2 regions of the Cupriavidus sp. GW823-FHT07A04 genome follow, and region 2 is predicted to be linked to the other one. Evidence: riboswitches for the same ligand, from Rfam matches in the RefSeq annotation. Region 2 holds a riboswitch; the other holds the start of a gene.

Region 1 (7,749 bases), on a different contig from region 2:
AATTCGTGGGTACTCGCGCGGCGCTCATGAAACACCCGGCGGCGATGTCCCGTGCACAGCGAAACCCCGACCAGAAAGCCACGATTCGACGCCGAAGTGATAACCTGGCTCGCCTTCTCGCCTGGCGAGCTTTTGCGGAAAAACTGGATCTCGCTGCCGGCGAGCTTCTGATCCTTGGAGAGCTTTTCCGCGGCGCACCCGAATGCGTCAATCGATACAGGGGCTGCGAGCGAGATGGAGGCATTGGCGTTGACGGACATGATCTCACACGGGAATAAACCACCACCATGAAAACCCACGCCGCGGCAGCCGCGGCTGACCAAGAATAGCAGAGCTTGCATGCAGCTCGCGTGAAACCTTGGATGGTACAGGTCGAGTGACGCAAGCGCCTGTTGCCTGCTGAAAACCAAGGGCGCGCGATGCCTTCTGTATAATTCAAACTCTTTCAGGCAATTCTCCCATATCAAGCGGCGTGCCAATCACGCGGCATCGCCAATAGTCCGACGGACTATAGAGCACACGCCGGCAAGATCGCCCCTGGCGCTCCGATCGACTCCCATCTCGATCGCCGCGCGGCCGCCCAACATCCTGATCGTCGCCCGCCGGTCATCGACCGTCTGACGAGCCATGGCAATCCACGCGAACCTGCGCGATTGCCGGCCCGGCAAGCCGATCAGTAAGGATCTATCTCTTTCTATGAGCAAACTCCCCAGGCTCGCGCTGAGCCTTGTGCTGGTTGCGCTATTGCACCTGATCCCCACAGCGCTTCCGGCCGCGGCAGCCGCCGACACCACCGCGAATGCGGATGCTCCCGCCACCAGGCCGCCATCGCGCGCGGATGCCGTTGCCGAGCTGAAACGGCTCCAGACCGAGCAGGACCGCATCAAGCAACTGGCATCGTCGCCCACCAGCGGCACGCAGCTCGAAGGGCTGGATGACGCCATCCACCAGTTGGCAGGCGACGTCGACAAGCTGAGCGCGGCGCTCACGCCCCAGCGTGCGCAGTTGCAGGCACAGCTCGACGTGCTCGGGCCGCCACCCGCCGCCGGCACCACACCGGAGGCCGCTGCAGTCGCACAGCAGAGGGCAGACCTGAACGCGCGCAAGGCGCAACTGGACAGCGGACTGAAGCAAGCGGCCGAGGTCAAGGGCAATGTCACCAACCTGACCGAGCAGATCGCCAAGCTGCAGCGCAGCCGCTTGAAGAACCAGCTCGCGCTGCGCTCGGCCAGCATTCTCAGCATGGCATTCTGGGAGCCGTTGTTCGCGCCAAGCCCGGAGGACCAGCAGCGGTTGAACGCGTTCATGGGGCAAGTTACCCCGTTGTGGGACCTGGCCTGGCAGCCCGGGCGGCAGGCAATCACCGCCCTGCTTCTGCTGCTTGCGATCGGCGCCTGGACCATCGGCCGGCGGCTGATCGAGCGGGCGCTGGCATGGTTCTGTCTGACCCGTTTGCCCGAGAGCCGGCTGCGGCGCAGCGCACTCGCGCTTGCAACGGCACTCGCGACGGTTGCGGCAACCGCCATCGCGGTACAGATTGTGTGTTTTGCTTTCGCCCCGCACTACGAATTGCCAGCTCAGGTGCAGGACCTGATCAGCGAACTCGGCAAGCTGACGCTGACAAGCGCGCTGATCGCGGGCCTGGGACGGGCATTGCTGTGCACGCGCCATCCCTCATGGCGCGTGCCTGCGCTCGCCGACAAGGTCGCGCTGGCGATGCGTCCGTTCCCTAGTGTCCTCGCGGGCCTGCTGCTGATCGCCGGCACACTCGAGCAACTCAACCGGACCGCGGACACAAGCCTGCAGGTGACCTTGCTAGGCCGCGGCCTGGTGTCGCTTGTGGTGGTGCTGACAATCGGCGCGGCGCTGCTGCGCGCCAACCGCGTGCGCACGAAGCTCGCCGCTGCGGGCGAGCGGCCTGAATCGCGCTCCACCTTTGCCGGCCTGATCCACGCTGGCGTAACGGTGACGGTCGTCGCCTCGCTGATGGCGCTGCTGATCGGCTACATCACGTTCGCGCGCTTCCTGACCTACGAGCTTGTCTGGATCGACATCGTCCTGTGCAGCCTGTACCTGTTGACGCAACTGACCCGCGACGTCTGCGAAAGCGTGTTCAGCGCGCACCATCCAAGCGGCAAGGTCATCAAGCAGTTATTTGGACTCGGGGACAGCCATCTCGCGCAGGCGTCGACGGTGCTCTCGGGGATCGGCACCAGCCTGCTGCTCCTGGTGGCCGTCATCGCGCTGCTGACCGGCGGCTTCGGCACCACGCCGAGCGACCTGCTCAACAGCCTGCTGACGATGCTAGGCGGCGAGCGGCTGCGCAGCCTCAACATCATGCCCGACCGCATCCTGAACGCTGTCATCGCGCTCTCGGTCGGCACCTACCTGCTGCGCTCGGTGCGGCGCTGGCTGGACGCGGAACTCTTGCCGAAGGTCTGCATGGAAGCGGGCCTGCGCGCATCGCTCATCACGCTGTTCAGCAACATCGGCTATGTGCTGATCGTATTGCTGACGCTGTCGCTGCTGGGCGTCAGGTGGGAAAACCTGGCCTGGATCGTCAGCGCGCTGTCCGTGGGTATTGGCTTCGGCCTGCAGGAGATCGTCAAGAACTTCGTGTCGGGGCTCATCCTGCTGACCGAGCGCCCGGTGAAGGTCGGCGACATGGTGAGCATCGGCGGCGTGGAGGGCGACATCAAGCGCATCAACGTGCGCGCGACGGAGATCCTGCTGGGCGACCGCTCGACCGTGATCGTGCCCAACTCGCAGTTGATCTCGCAGAACCTGCGCAACGTGACGATGAGCAACAGCACGCAAGGCGTCGCGACGCTGCTGCTCACCTTCCCGTTGAACATCGATCCTGAACAGGTGCGCGAACTGCTGCTCGACTCCTATCGGGAAAATGAAGCGATTCTCGACAAGCCCGCGCCATCCGTCACGTTCAGCCAGCTGGCGCCGAACGGGATCACGCTAAGCGTGACGGGCTACGTAGGCAGCCCGCGGATCGCCACCGCGACCAAGAGCGACCTGCTGTTCGAGATACTGAAGCGGCTGCGCGCGGCCGATATCTCGCTGTCGGTCCCGCAGACCTTGCGGGTGGAGAATATGGCCGCGCTTGGCGCGTAACGCGTCCGGCCCCTTACGGAGTCACCAGCGCCACCGAGTCCTGCACGCCATGCGCACGCCTGGCGCCCATGGCTTGCTGCACCACATCGCCGATCATGTCCGCAGTGACCGCCGACAGCGTCCATCCCAGGTGGCCGTGGCCGGTGTTGTAGAACACGCAGGACGCACGGCCCCGGCCCACGCGCGGCAGCATGGTAGGCATCATCGGCCGCAGGCCGGCCCAGGGCACCACGCTGCGCGTGCTGACACCGGGGAAGCACTGGTTGACCCACTCCACCAGCGGACGGATGCGGTCGGCGCGGATGTCGCGGTTGTAGCCATTGAACTCCGCCGTGCCCGCCACGCGGAAGCGGTCAACGCCCAGGCGGCTGGTGACCAGCTTGGTCTCGTCGTCGAGCAGGCTCACGACGGGCGCGGCCGCCTGGCTTTGCGCGTCGTTCAGGTTGACGGTGATCGAATAGCCCTTGACCGGATAGATGTTGACGCGATCGCCAAGGCTGGCCGCCAGCGCCCGGCTGGCGGTGCCGGCACAGACGACCACGCCGTCGAACACGCGCGATTCGGCCTGCTGGCCGTCGCTGCTGACGATGGTGACCTGCCGGCCGTCAGTGCTGACCGACTGGACATCCTGGCTGTACAGGCAACGCACGCCCAGGCGGTCGATAGCCGCGGCCATGCCGCTGGTGAACTTGTGGATGTCGCCAGTAGAGTCGCTCTGGGTGAAATAGCCACCGTAGTACTGCCCGGCCAGGGTCGGCTCGATGGCGCGCATTTCTTCCGGCGTGACCGCGTGGCGCTCCAGCCCGCCCTCGGCCAGCAGCTTCGATACCCTGCCTGCATGCTCGAAACCCGCCTTGTCGCGATAGATATGGAGGATGCCTTCCTTCTTCAGGTCGAAATCGATGCCTTCGGCCGCCGCCCAGGAGAACAGGTGGTCACGCGCGGCAATCGCCAGGCGCGTGGTCTCGATGGTGTTCTTGCGGTAATGGGGAATGGCGGCGATGAACTCGGCGAACCAGGACAGCTTGTGCCAGCTCGGGCGCGGGTTGACCAGCAGCGGCGCATCGCTCTTGAGCATCCACTTGATGCCCTTGAGGATGGTGGACCAGTGTGTCCAGACTTCGGCGTTGGAAGCGGAAAGCTGGCCGCCGTTGGCGAACGAGGTTTCCATGGCGGCATAGCGGTGTTTTTCGAGCAGGGTGACCGAGAAACCGCGTTTGGCGAGCGCGTAGGCAGTGGTCACGCCGGTGATGCCACCACCGATAACGGCAATTGATTTCATCTCTATGGTTCCAGGACGTCGGATGGGAGCCTCTTGCGCAGCATGCGCAAAAGACGCCCCCTCTGTCCTTGACCTGAGAGATTCACGATACGCCACTTTGGGGGTGGCGGGGATCGCTTGCTCCTTCGGTACCGCCGGCTGACGAGCGCCGGGGTTCTTCAGAGTTCAAACGTGATACCGGTCCTTTTGCCTGAGAGTTTCCGGGGCGGTTGCTCCTTCGGCGCTGCCCGGCGCTTGGCCAGGCAGTCTCTCCCGATATCAACTTTGCATGATGCCGCCAGGTAATACCAGATGGCATGGCTCGGAACTTTAGCACTAGTCTGACTGCCTGGGGAATTTCCCTGCGGGTTCAGGCCGAGAATATCAGCGGGCCGGAACCGGGGCGATCGACGCGTGCGGCGTGGCGGTGCGCTGCGCGGCCTTGTGCACCATGGTGTAGGCGTAGTCCACGCCCATGCCGTAGGCGCCCGAGTGTTCCTTGACCAGCTGCATCACGGCGTCATAGCTGTCGCGGTGCGCCCAGTCGCGCTGCCATTCGAGCAGCACCTGCTGCCAGGTCACCGGCACCACGCCGGCCTGCACCATGCGCTGCATGGCGTAGTCGTGCGCTTCCTTGCTGGTGCCGCCGGAAGCGTCGGCCACCATGTAGATCTCGTAGTCGCTGTCGTGCATCGCCGACAGCGCGAAGGTGGTGTTGCAGACCTCGGTCCACAACCCGGCCACGATGATCTTCTTGCGGCCGTTGGCGGCCAGCGCGTCGCGCACCTTCTGGTCATCCCACGAGTTCATCGAGGTGCGTTCCAGCGTCTGCTGGCCGGGGAATACGTCAAGCAGTTCGGGGTAGGTATAGCCGGAGAAAGACTCGCTCTCCACCGTGGTGATGGTGGTCGGAATATTGAAGATCCTGGCCGCCTTGGCCAGGCCCACCGCGTTGTTCTTCATCGCCTGGCGGTCCATCGACTGCACGCCGAAGGCCATCTGCGGCTGGTGGTCGATGAAGATCAGCTGGCTGTTTTGCGGGGTCAGGACTTCGAGCTTGGCGTTGGTCATGATTTCTCTCCTTGGCTATTTGGCTATCTGGTTGAATTATTTAGAACGTCGTCTTTGGCGTCGATCCGTCCATGAGTTGAACTTTATGGCAGCGCCGGCTGACGATGTGATGAGTTAGTCGGATAACTTGTTCAATTTTATTGATTGATATTTAATGGGAGTAGGAAGCAGCCAAACGGTGGGGTGGCCGCGTTGGCTTTCGCGACACCCAAGTAGTAATCTTCAATACTGGCTGCCGCATAGGGAACAAAGGCAAAATGCCCGACTGCTCGATGGCGGCTTGAATTGCGATGGGGCAATACGGTCAGCCAACGATATGACTTGAGGAGCCGGGCCAATGGGAAGCACCAACGCAGTTGCGGTGGCGGCAGTCGCCTTCGTGGGCAGCCACTTTCTCTTGTCCCGTCCGCTGCGCAGGGGTTTGGTCCGCGCACTTGGCGAAGCCGGGTTCCAGGGCGTTTATTCGCTGATTGCAGTCTTGACGCTCGGCTGGCTGATCCTGGCATACCGAAAGGCGCCCCTGACGGCACCACTATGGCCGGTAGGAAACGGCCTCTGGGCGGCTGTGACCACGGTCATGCTGATCGCGTCGGTCCTCCTGATGGGTTCGCTGATCCGCAACCCGGCGCTTCCCACCGGCGGTCGGCCCGGCGCGTTCCCGGAAGCAGCGCGCGGCGTGTTCGCGGTGACGCGCCACCCAATGATGTGGTCGTTCGCACTTTGGGGGCTGTGCCACATCGCGGTGTTTCCGGTGGCCAAGAACATCATGATCGCAGCGGCTATGGTCATCCTCGCGCTCGTCGGCGCCGCGCTGCAGGACCGGAAAAAGGAGCAGCTCCAGCCCGATCTCTGGCCCGCATGGGAGTCCAAGACGAGTTATCTGCCGTTCGCGGCGATTGCCGCTGGCCGTGCGCGGCTCGGCGGGTTCGGCTTGCACGCGCTTTTGGGCGGCCTCGTCGTCTGGCTCGCAGCAACCTGGGCACATATCCCGCTCGCCGGTTGGGCCGCGGGCATCTGGCGCTGGCTGTAGCTGTAGCTGTAGCTGTAGCCGCAGCGTCAGGCGTCCAGATACACCCGCATCAGCGCCTCGAACCACTCCACGAACACCGCCAGCCCTCGCGAAGACCGCTATCGGGCCGCCCCGGGGCTACGCGCGTCGTCAAAGTTGTGAAGGCTTAAGCTTTTGCCTCGGAATCCGGAGGGAGAGGGCGGCGCGGGGAGGAAGCGAATGGGGCATGATCCCCCTCCGCTCCGCCCCGCGCTCTCTTTTTACTGCAGCTCGATCTTCGCGATCGCTGCCAGCCGTTTCCAGCGCGCTATCTCGTCCTTCTGGTAGTCGCGAAGTTCTGCCGGCGTGGACAGGATCAGCGAGGTGGACTGGCGCTGGTAATACTCCTTGACGTCGTCGGCGGCGCCGGCCTGGGCAAACAGTTCGCCAAGGCGTTGTGCAATGGGCGCAGGTGTCTTGGCGGAGACCGCCGCCGCCACCCAGTTGTAGGCCAGGAAGTCCGGCACGCCGGCTTCGGCCGCGCTCGGCACGCCCGGCAGTAGCGGCGAACGCTGGGGCGCGGTGTAAGCCAGCGCGCGCACCTTGCCGCCCTTGACCAGCTCAATCGCGCCGCTGGCATCCACCACGGCGAAGTCCACGTTGGCGGCCATCACGCCGTTGATCGCGTCGCCCGCGCCCTTGTAGGGCACGGCAGTGGTCTTCATGCGGCTTTGCTCGTTCAGCCATTCGCTGTACAGCGTGTACGACACCGAGCCGGTGCCGTAGTTGAGCGCGCCGGGCCGCTTGCGCGCGTCCTCCACCAGCGCCTTGAGCGTGTGGTACGGCGAGCTGGCGGGCACGATGATCAGGCATGGCCCACGCGAGAGCAGCGTGATAGGCGTGAAGTCGGTCAGCGGATCGTAAGGCAGCTTGCGAAAGGTGGCGGCATTGGTGGACAACGTGGAGTTGCTGCCGATAAACACCGTGTAGCCGTCGGCCGGCGCGCTGAGCAGCGTCTGCACGCCGATAAAGCCGTTGCCACCCGGCTTGTTCTCCACCACCACGCCCTGCCCCGTCAGCTCGCCGATCTTCTTGGCGAACATGCGGGCGGTCATGTCGGTACCGCTGCCGGACGGGAACGGCACGATAAAGCGGATCGGCCGGGTGGGAAATGCCAGCGGCTGCGCCAGCGCGGCGAACGGCGCGCCTGCCAGGCTCGCTGTAAGGACGGTCCCTGCCAGGACAGCGAAGCGGCGCCGGGAACAGTTCACGGTTCGGGTCATGTTGTCTCCTTGGTCTTGCG
Region 2 (7,749 bases):
GCTCCAGCAGGTTCTTGCCCTCGTCGCCAAAGCCATCGGCGGTGTCGAAGCCGGTAGCCTCCTCGCCCTCGCCCTCGCCCGTGGCCTCGGGCTTGGTGCCTTTGCGCTTGAGCCAGTCGAGGAATTCCAGCGTGTTGGTCCAGCGCGACTGGGCCTGGCGCTCGTCGAAGGTGTCGTACAGGTAGGCCTCGTAGTGGATGCCTTCCATCATGTCGTCGAGCACCTGGGTGGCGGGATCGCTGGCCGCGCGCCCGGCAAGGCGCACCATGGCCTCGCAGAACACCCGCAGCGGCTCCAGCTGGCGCGGCTGGAGCTTGCCTTCGATGCCGCCCATCATGGCCGCTTCGAACAACGACACCTTGGCCTGGCCAGCGAAGGTGCCAAGCACTTCCAGCGTGGTGTTGCCCACGCCGCGCTTGGGCGTGGTGATGGCGCGGATGAAGGCGGGATCGTCGTCCGGGTTGGCGATCAGGCGCAGGTAGGCGCAGATGTCCTTGATCTCGGCCTTGTCAAAGAAGCTCTGCCCGCCCGAGAGCACATAAGGAATGCGCTCGCGGCGCAGGATCTGCTCGAACAGCCGCGCCTGGTGGTTGCCGCGATACAGGATGGCGTAGTCGCGGAACTGCGCGCGGCGCTCGAACTTGTGGGCCGACAGGCGGAATACGACCGACTCCGCCTCGTGCTCCTCATCGTTCATCGGGTTGACGGCAATGGGGTCGCCCATGCCGTGCTCGCTCCACAGCTTCTTGTCGAACAGCTTGGGATTGTTGGAGATGACCGCGTTGGCGGCCTCCAGGATGCGCACGGTGGAGCGGTAGTTCTGCTCCAGCTTGACCACCTTCAGGTCGGGGAAATCGGTCTGCAGCAGCTTGAGGTTGTCCAGCGTGGCGCCGCGCCAGCCGTAGATGGCCTGGTCGTCGTCGCCCACCGCGGTGAAGGCCGGCGCGCGCAGGTGCGAGCCGCCGGCGAGCTGCTTGAGCAGCTGGTACTGGCAGGCGTTGGTGTCCTGGTACTCGTCCACCAGGAAGTAGCGCAGCCGGTTCTGCCAGCGCAGGCGCACCTCTTCGTTGCGCGCGAACAGCTCGGCCGGCAGGCGGATCAGGTCATCGAAGTCCACCGCCTGGTAGGCATGCAGCGTAGCCACGTAGTTGCGGTAGATCAGCGCCGCCTGGTGATCGTCGGGGTTGTCGGCCTGGGCGATGGCAGTCTCGGGATCGACCATGCCGTTCTTCCACAGCGAGATGGTGCTCTGCACGCTGCGGATCAGCTTCTTGTCGGTGGAGGCGAGCTGCTCCTGCACCATGCCGAAGCAATCGTCCGAGTCCATGATGGAAAAGCGCGGCTTCAGGCCCACGTGCTCGGCCTCGGCGCGCAGGATCTGCACGCCCAGCGAGTGGAAGGTGCTCACCGTGATCTGCTTGATGGGGATGCGCTTGCCCTCGCGCGTGGTCTTGCCTTCCATCAGCTTGGCGATCCGCTCCTGCATCTCCTTGGCGGCCTTGTTGGTGAAGGTCACCGCGGCGATGTGCTTGGGCTGGAAGCCCTTGTCCTCGATCAGGTGCGCGATTTTCTGCGTGATCACCCGGGTCTTGCCCGAGCCGGCGCCGGCGAGCACCAGGCAGGGGCCGTCGAGGTAGCGAACGGCTTCGGATTGGGCAGGGTTGAGTCCGTGGGTCATGCGAGGGCTGGTGGTGGTGCTGGGTGGCGGGATGGCCGGCAAGGCGGGCGCGGGCTTTTACGCATGGCAAAGGCAGCACATGCATTGGCGCGGCCAAGGCCGCGGGTGAAGCCTGCGGCACAGCAAAAGCCATCGGAGCCGCAGATGTTAACACGCCGGCCAGCCGGCCCGCGGCTGCGCCCGGGCTGGCGCGCGAGCGCGTTGACAAGCCCCCGAGGCTGGCTGTAGAGTCGCGCCATCCGACCGGGAGAGCGCGCAGATCTTGCGCCGCCGAAGGGGTATCACCCGAAAACTCTCAGGCACCATGGACTGGTTGGATCGGCTTGCAACATGCACACGATGCACGCCGTACTCTGGAGAGCGGCACCCGCCACTGATCGATTCCGTCGACAGCCTTGGTGAGCGTGCCCACCGAAGGGGCGCGCAAGGTTTGGGTTTCCAGCAATTGGGATCCCGCCTTGTAATCTCTCAGGTATCGAGGACAGAGGGGTCATCCGCCGCAGCGGATCTGGCAGCGCTATGGCGCGCCGAATCCTGCGGCGGATGGCCCTTTTTCGTTTTCGAACCGAGATTTGCCTTCCCCCGAGGATTCCATGACGCTCCAGGCCACGCCCCTCAACGCTATCCACCGCGCCCTCGGCGCCCGCATGGTCGACTTCGGCGGCTGGGACATGCCGGTCAACTACGGCTCCCAGATCGAGGAACACCATGCTGTGCGCAGCGATGCCGGCATGTTCGACGTCTCCCACATGTGCGTGGTCGACCTCAAGGGCGCCAATGTGCGCCCCTTCCTGCGCGGCCTTCTGGCCAACAACGTCGACAAGCTGCAAACGCCGGGCAAGGCGCTGTACTCCTGCATGCTGGATGAGAAGGGTGGCGTCATCGACGACCTGATCGTCTATTTCTTCGCCGAGGACTACTTCCGCCTGGTGGTCAACGCCGGCACCGCGAACCATGACATCGAGTGGATTTCCGCACGCAATGCCGCCACCAATAGCGGCGTGAAAATCACGCCGCGCCGCGGCGACAATGCGCCCGGCGGCGTGGCCCCGCTGGCCATCGTTGCCGTGCAAGGTCCCAACGCCCGCGCCAAGGTGTGGAGCGCTTTCCCCGCGACCCAGCCCAGCGAAGCCCTGAAGCCGTTCAACGCCGTCGTGGTGCAGGACCCCGCCCTTGGCGAAGTCATGGTGGCACGCACCGGCTATACCGGCGAAGACGGGTTCGAGCTGGTGGTGCCAGCCGAGAACGTGGCCGGCCTGTGGGAAAAGCTGATCGCCGAGGGCGTGCGCCCGGCTGGCCTGGGCGCACGCGACACGCTGCGCCTGGAGGCCGGCATGAACCTGTACGGCCAGGACATGGATATCCACACCTCGCCGCTCAACGCCGGCCTGGCCTGGACCGTGGACCTGCAAAGCGAACGCGACTTCACCGGCAAGGCGGCCCTGGTCGCCGGCGGCAAGACCCAGCAATTCGTCGGGCTGATCCTGCGCCCGGCCAACGGAAAAGCGGGCGGCGTGCTGCGCGCCCACCAGAAGGTCATCACCCCTGCTGGCGAAGGTGAAATCACCAGTGGCACCTTCAGCCCATCGCTGTCCCAATCCATCGCTTTTGCCCGCGTGCCGCTCGACGTTGCGCTCGGCGCCGAGGTGCAGGTCGAGATCCGCGACCGCAAACTCGCCGCGACTGTGGTTAAACTGCCGTTTGTGCGCAATGGCAAGGCACTCGTGAGCTGAACGCTCGCACCGGTCACAGCGCGCCCGCCGGCGGTTACCCCGTCGAACATCGACACCCCCCGGCGGGCGCTGAATAACAAATTGAATCTGGAGCAATCCCATGAATTTCCCCGCCGACCTGAAATACACCGAGTCCCATGAGTGGGTGCGCGTCGAAGCCGACGGCACGCTGACCATCGGCATCACCGACCACGCGCAGGACGCGCTGGGCGACATCGTCTTCCTGGAACTGCCGGAAGTGGGCAAGTCGGTCGGCGCCGGCGACGCGCTGGCCGTGGTGGAATCGGTCAAGGCCGCATCCGACATCTACGCTCCGGTGGCAGGCGAAGTGATCGCCATCAACGACGCCGCCGCCGCCTCTCCGGAAAGCGTCAATGCCGACGCCTTCGACGCCTGGCTGTTCAAGCTCAAGCCGGCCAACAGCGACGACGTGAACGGCCTGATGTCGGCCGACGCCTATAAGGCCAACGTCGGCGCCTGATGCCAGATCGTCATTCCCGCGCCACGGGAATGACGGATAAAGACTGCCGCGACGCGGACCGGGCCGACCACCCGCCGCACCGCTCTCACGAGATTCTTGCCATGAACGCCCCCCTGCCCATGACTGCCGCCCAAGTTGCCCGGCCCACGCTGGCCGAACTGGAGGCGCGCGACGCCTTCGCCTCCCGCCATATCGGCCCCGACGCCGCCGAACAACAGCACATGCTCAAGGTGCTGGGCTATGACAACCGCGCCGCGCTGATCGACGCCGTCATCCCCGCCGCCATCCGCCGCCGCGACGGCATGCCGCTGGGCGAGTTCACCGCACCGCTGACCGAAGAAGCCGCGCTGGCCAAGCTGCGTGGGCTGGCCAGCAAGAACCGAGTGCTCAAGAGCTTTATCGGCCAGGGCTACTACAACACGCTGACCCCGGGCGTGGTGCTGCGCAATATCTTCGAGAACCCGGCCTGGTACACCGCCTACACGCCCTACCAGCCCGAGATCTCCCAGGGCCGCCTGGAAGCCATGCTGAACTTCCAGCAGATGGTGACCGACCTGACCGGCCTGGACATCGCCAATGCGTCGATGCTGGATGAAGGCACGGCGGCTGCCGAAGCCATGACGCTGCTGCAGCGCGTCAACAAACACGCCTCCACCACCTTCTATGTCGCGGATGACGTGCTGCCGCAAACGCTGGAAGTGGTACGCACCCGCGCGCTGCCGCTGGGCATCGAAGTCAAGGTCGGCCCCGCTGCCGAAGCGGCCGGTGCCCATGCCTTCGGCGTGCTGCTGCAGTACCCCGGCGTGAACGGCGATGTGGCCGACTACCGCGCCATCGCCGACGCGGTGCACGCCGCTGGTGGCCTGGTGGTGGCTGCCGCCGACCTGCTGGCGCTGACCCTGATCGCCGCGCCCGGCGAGTGGGGCGCCGACGTGGCAGTGGGCAACTCGCAACGCTTTGGCGTGCCGCTCGGCTTCGGCGGCCCGCACGCCGGTTACATGGCGGTCAAGGATGCCTTCAAGCGCTCCATGCCCGGCCGCCTGGTGGGCGTGACCATCGACGCGCAAGGCAACAAGGCATACCGCCTGGCCCTGCAAACGCGCGAGCAGCATATCCGCCGCGAGAAAGCGACGTCGAACATCTGCACGGCACAGGTGTTGCTGGCTGTGATGGCCTCGATGTACGCCGTGTACCACGGCCCGCAAGGCCTCAAGCGCATCGCCCAGCGCGTGCACCGCCTGACGGCCACGCTGGCCGGCGGCCTGGAACAACTGGGCTACGCGCGCACCAACGCCACCTTCTTCGATACGCTGACGCTGGAAACCGGCTTCAACACCGAAGCCCTCCACGCCTCGGCCACCGCGCGCGGCATCAACCTGCGCCACGCCGGCGCCACCCGCATCGGCATCTCGCTGGACGAGACCACCTCGCGCGAGGACGTCGTCGCCCTGCTGGAAATCTTCGCCCACGGCAAGCCGGTGCCCAGCTTCGATGCACTCGAAGCCGCCGCGCAAGACGCGTTCCCGGCCGGCCTGGCGCGCCAGAGCGCCTACCTGACGCACCCGGTGTTCAACACGCACCACGCCGAGCACGAAATGCTGCGCTACCTGCGCATGCTGGCCGACAAGGACCTGGCGCTGGACCGCACCATGATCCCGCTGGGCTCGTGCACCATGAAGCTCAACGCCACCAGCGAAATGATCCCGGTGACGTGGCCCGAATTCAGCAAGATCCACCCGTTCGCGCCGCTGGACCAGACGGTCGGCTACCGCGAGATGATCGACCAGCTCGAAGCCATGCTGTGCGCCGCCACCGGCTACGCCGCGGTGAGCCTGCAGCCCAATGCCGGCTCGCAGGGCGAATACGCCGGCCTGCTGATCATCCATGCGTACCACGCCAGCCGTGGCGAAAGCCACCGCGACATCTGCCTGATCCCCTCCTCCGCGCACGGCACCAACCCGGCGTCGGCACAGATGGCCGGCATGAAGGTGGTGGTGGTGGCCTGTGACGAGAACGGCAACGTCGACCTGGAAGACCTGGCGAAGAAGGCCGAGCAGCACAGCAAGAACCTCGCCGCGATCATGATCACCTACCCGTCCACGCACGGCGTATTCGAGCAGGGCGTGCAGCAGATCTGCGACATCGTGCACAAGCATGGTGGCCAGGTCTACGTGGACGGCGCCAACATGAACGCCATGGTCGGCACCGCCGCGCCGGGCCAGTTCGGTGGCGACGTGTCCCACCTGAACCTGCACAAGACCTTCTGCATCCCCCACGGCGGTGGCGGCCCGGGCGTTGGCCCGGTGGCGGTCGGCGCGCATCTGGCTGACTTCCTGCCCAACCAGGACAGCGTGGGCTATCGCCGCGACGACCATGGCATCGGCGGCGTGTCCGCCGCGCCGTTCGGCTCGGCCAGCATCCTGCCGATCTCGTGGATGTACATCGCCATGATGGGCTCGGCCGGCCTGACCGCCGCCACCGAGAACGCCATCCTGGCCGCCAACTACGTGGCGCGCCGCCTGTCGCCGCACTTCCCCGTGCTCTACACCGGCCAGCACGGCCTGGTGGCGCACGAGTGCATCCTGGACGTGCGCGCGCTGCAAAAGACCACCGGCATCTCCAACGAGGACGTGGCCAAGCGCCTGATGGACTACGGCTTCCACGCCCCCACCATGAGCTTCCCGGTACCGGGCACGCTGATGATCGAGCCGACCGAGAGCGAGGCCCTGCACGAGCTGGACCGCTTTATCGACGCGATGATCGCCATCCGCGCCGAGATCGCCCGCGTGGAAGACGGCACCTTCGACCGCGAGGACAACCCGCTGAAGAATGCGCCGCACACCGCCGCGGTGATCACCGCCGACGTGTGGGAACACAAGTACACGCGCCAGGAAGCCGCCTACCCGGTGGCCGCGCTGCGCACGCAGAAGTACTGGCCGCCCGTTGGCCGTGCGGACAACGTGTACGGCGACCGCAACCTGTTCTGCGCCTGCGTGCCGATGAGCGAGTACGCACAAGAGTAAGCTGGCATGAGGCCGGGGCCACCGCGCGTTGCGGCGGCCCCGGCGCATCGCCCTCGCGCTATGCTCTGTGTGGATGCGCGGCCACCCGGCCGTGCCCGGAATACGGAGCACGCATGTGGAATCTCAGCGCCCCATGGTGGGAATTCGTCCTGCGCGGACTGATCGTCTACGGCAGCCTGCTGGTGCTGCTGCGGCTGTCCGGCAAGCGCCAGATCGGGCAGCTCACCTCGCTCGACCTGGTGCTGCTGCTGGTGCTGTCCAACGCCGTGCAGAACTCCATGAACGCCGGGGACAACTCCGTCACGGCCGGGTTGATCCTGGCGGTGACGCTGGTCGGCGCCAACCTTGTACTGGCGTGGCTGAGCTGGCGCAGCCGGCGCTTCGAGAACGTCGTCGAGGGGCGCCCGCAGGTATTGATCCACGACGGCATGGTCTTCGGTGACGTGATGAAGCGCGCTTTCGTGACCCGCGACGACCTGCGCAAGGCACTGCGCCATGCGGGGTGCGAGCGCGTTGCCGATGTGCATTTCGCGATCCTCGAGAACGACGGCACCATCAGCGTGCTGGTAAAGAAAGACGCGCCACCCGCGCCGCCCAATGCGGCGGGTTCGCTGTGGCGCGCCCCCATCAATCAGGACACGGACGCGCCGGTCTGATCCCGGCGCGAGCCAACCCCAGGAGCCTACCGTGGCTGTCAGCGTCTTCGACCTGTTCAAGGTGGGCATCGGCCCATCAAGCTCGCACACCGTTGGTCCGATGCGCGCCGCGCTGATGTTCGCCCAGGGCCTGGCGCGCGACGGCCTGTTGCCGCAGGTGGCCAGCGTGCGCGTGGAG

The links. Region 2 has a riboswitch for glycine ahead of gcvT (glycine cleavage system aminomethyltransferase GcvT). Riboswitches for the same ligand answer to the same signal wherever they lie in the genome.
Region 1: it holds a riboswitch for glycine, as region 2 does, so the genes downstream of both, AC1Q7Q_RS10255 (D-amino acid dehydrogenase) here and gcvT (glycine cleavage system aminomethyltransferase GcvT) in region 2, are expected to answer to the same signal.

The regions. Positions count from the first base shown of each region.
Region 1 covers NZ_JBXAHA010000005.1:70,689-78,437, reverse strand. The annotation lists gene AC1Q7Q_RS10265 (helix-turn-helix domain-containing protein) at 1-341, opposite strand, end outside; gene AC1Q7Q_RS10260 (DUF3772 domain-containing protein) at 697-3,126, shown strand; gene AC1Q7Q_RS10255 (D-amino acid dehydrogenase) at 3,140-4,408, opposite strand; glycine riboswitch at 4,577-4,673, opposite strand; gene AC1Q7Q_RS10250 (hydrolase) at 4,772-5,458, opposite strand; gene AC1Q7Q_RS10245 (NnrU family protein) at 5,796-6,488, shown strand; gene AC1Q7Q_RS10240 (Bug family tripartite tricarboxylate transporter substrate binding protein) at 6,728-7,729, opposite strand.
Region 2 covers NZ_JBXAHA010000018.1:155,422-163,170, forward strand. The annotation lists gene AC1Q7Q_RS28765 (UvrD-helicase domain-containing protein) at 1-1,678, opposite strand, end outside; glycine riboswitch at 1,913-2,000, shown strand; glycine riboswitch at 2,022-2,173, shown strand; gene gcvT (glycine cleavage system aminomethyltransferase GcvT) at 2,272-3,411, shown strand; gene gcvH (glycine cleavage system protein GcvH) at 3,512-3,892, shown strand; gene gcvP (aminomethyl-transferring glycine dehydrogenase) at 3,994-6,915, shown strand; gene AC1Q7Q_RS28785 (DUF421 domain-containing protein) at 7,029-7,571, shown strand; gene AC1Q7Q_RS28790 (L-serine ammonia-lyase) at 7,603-7,749, shown strand, end outside.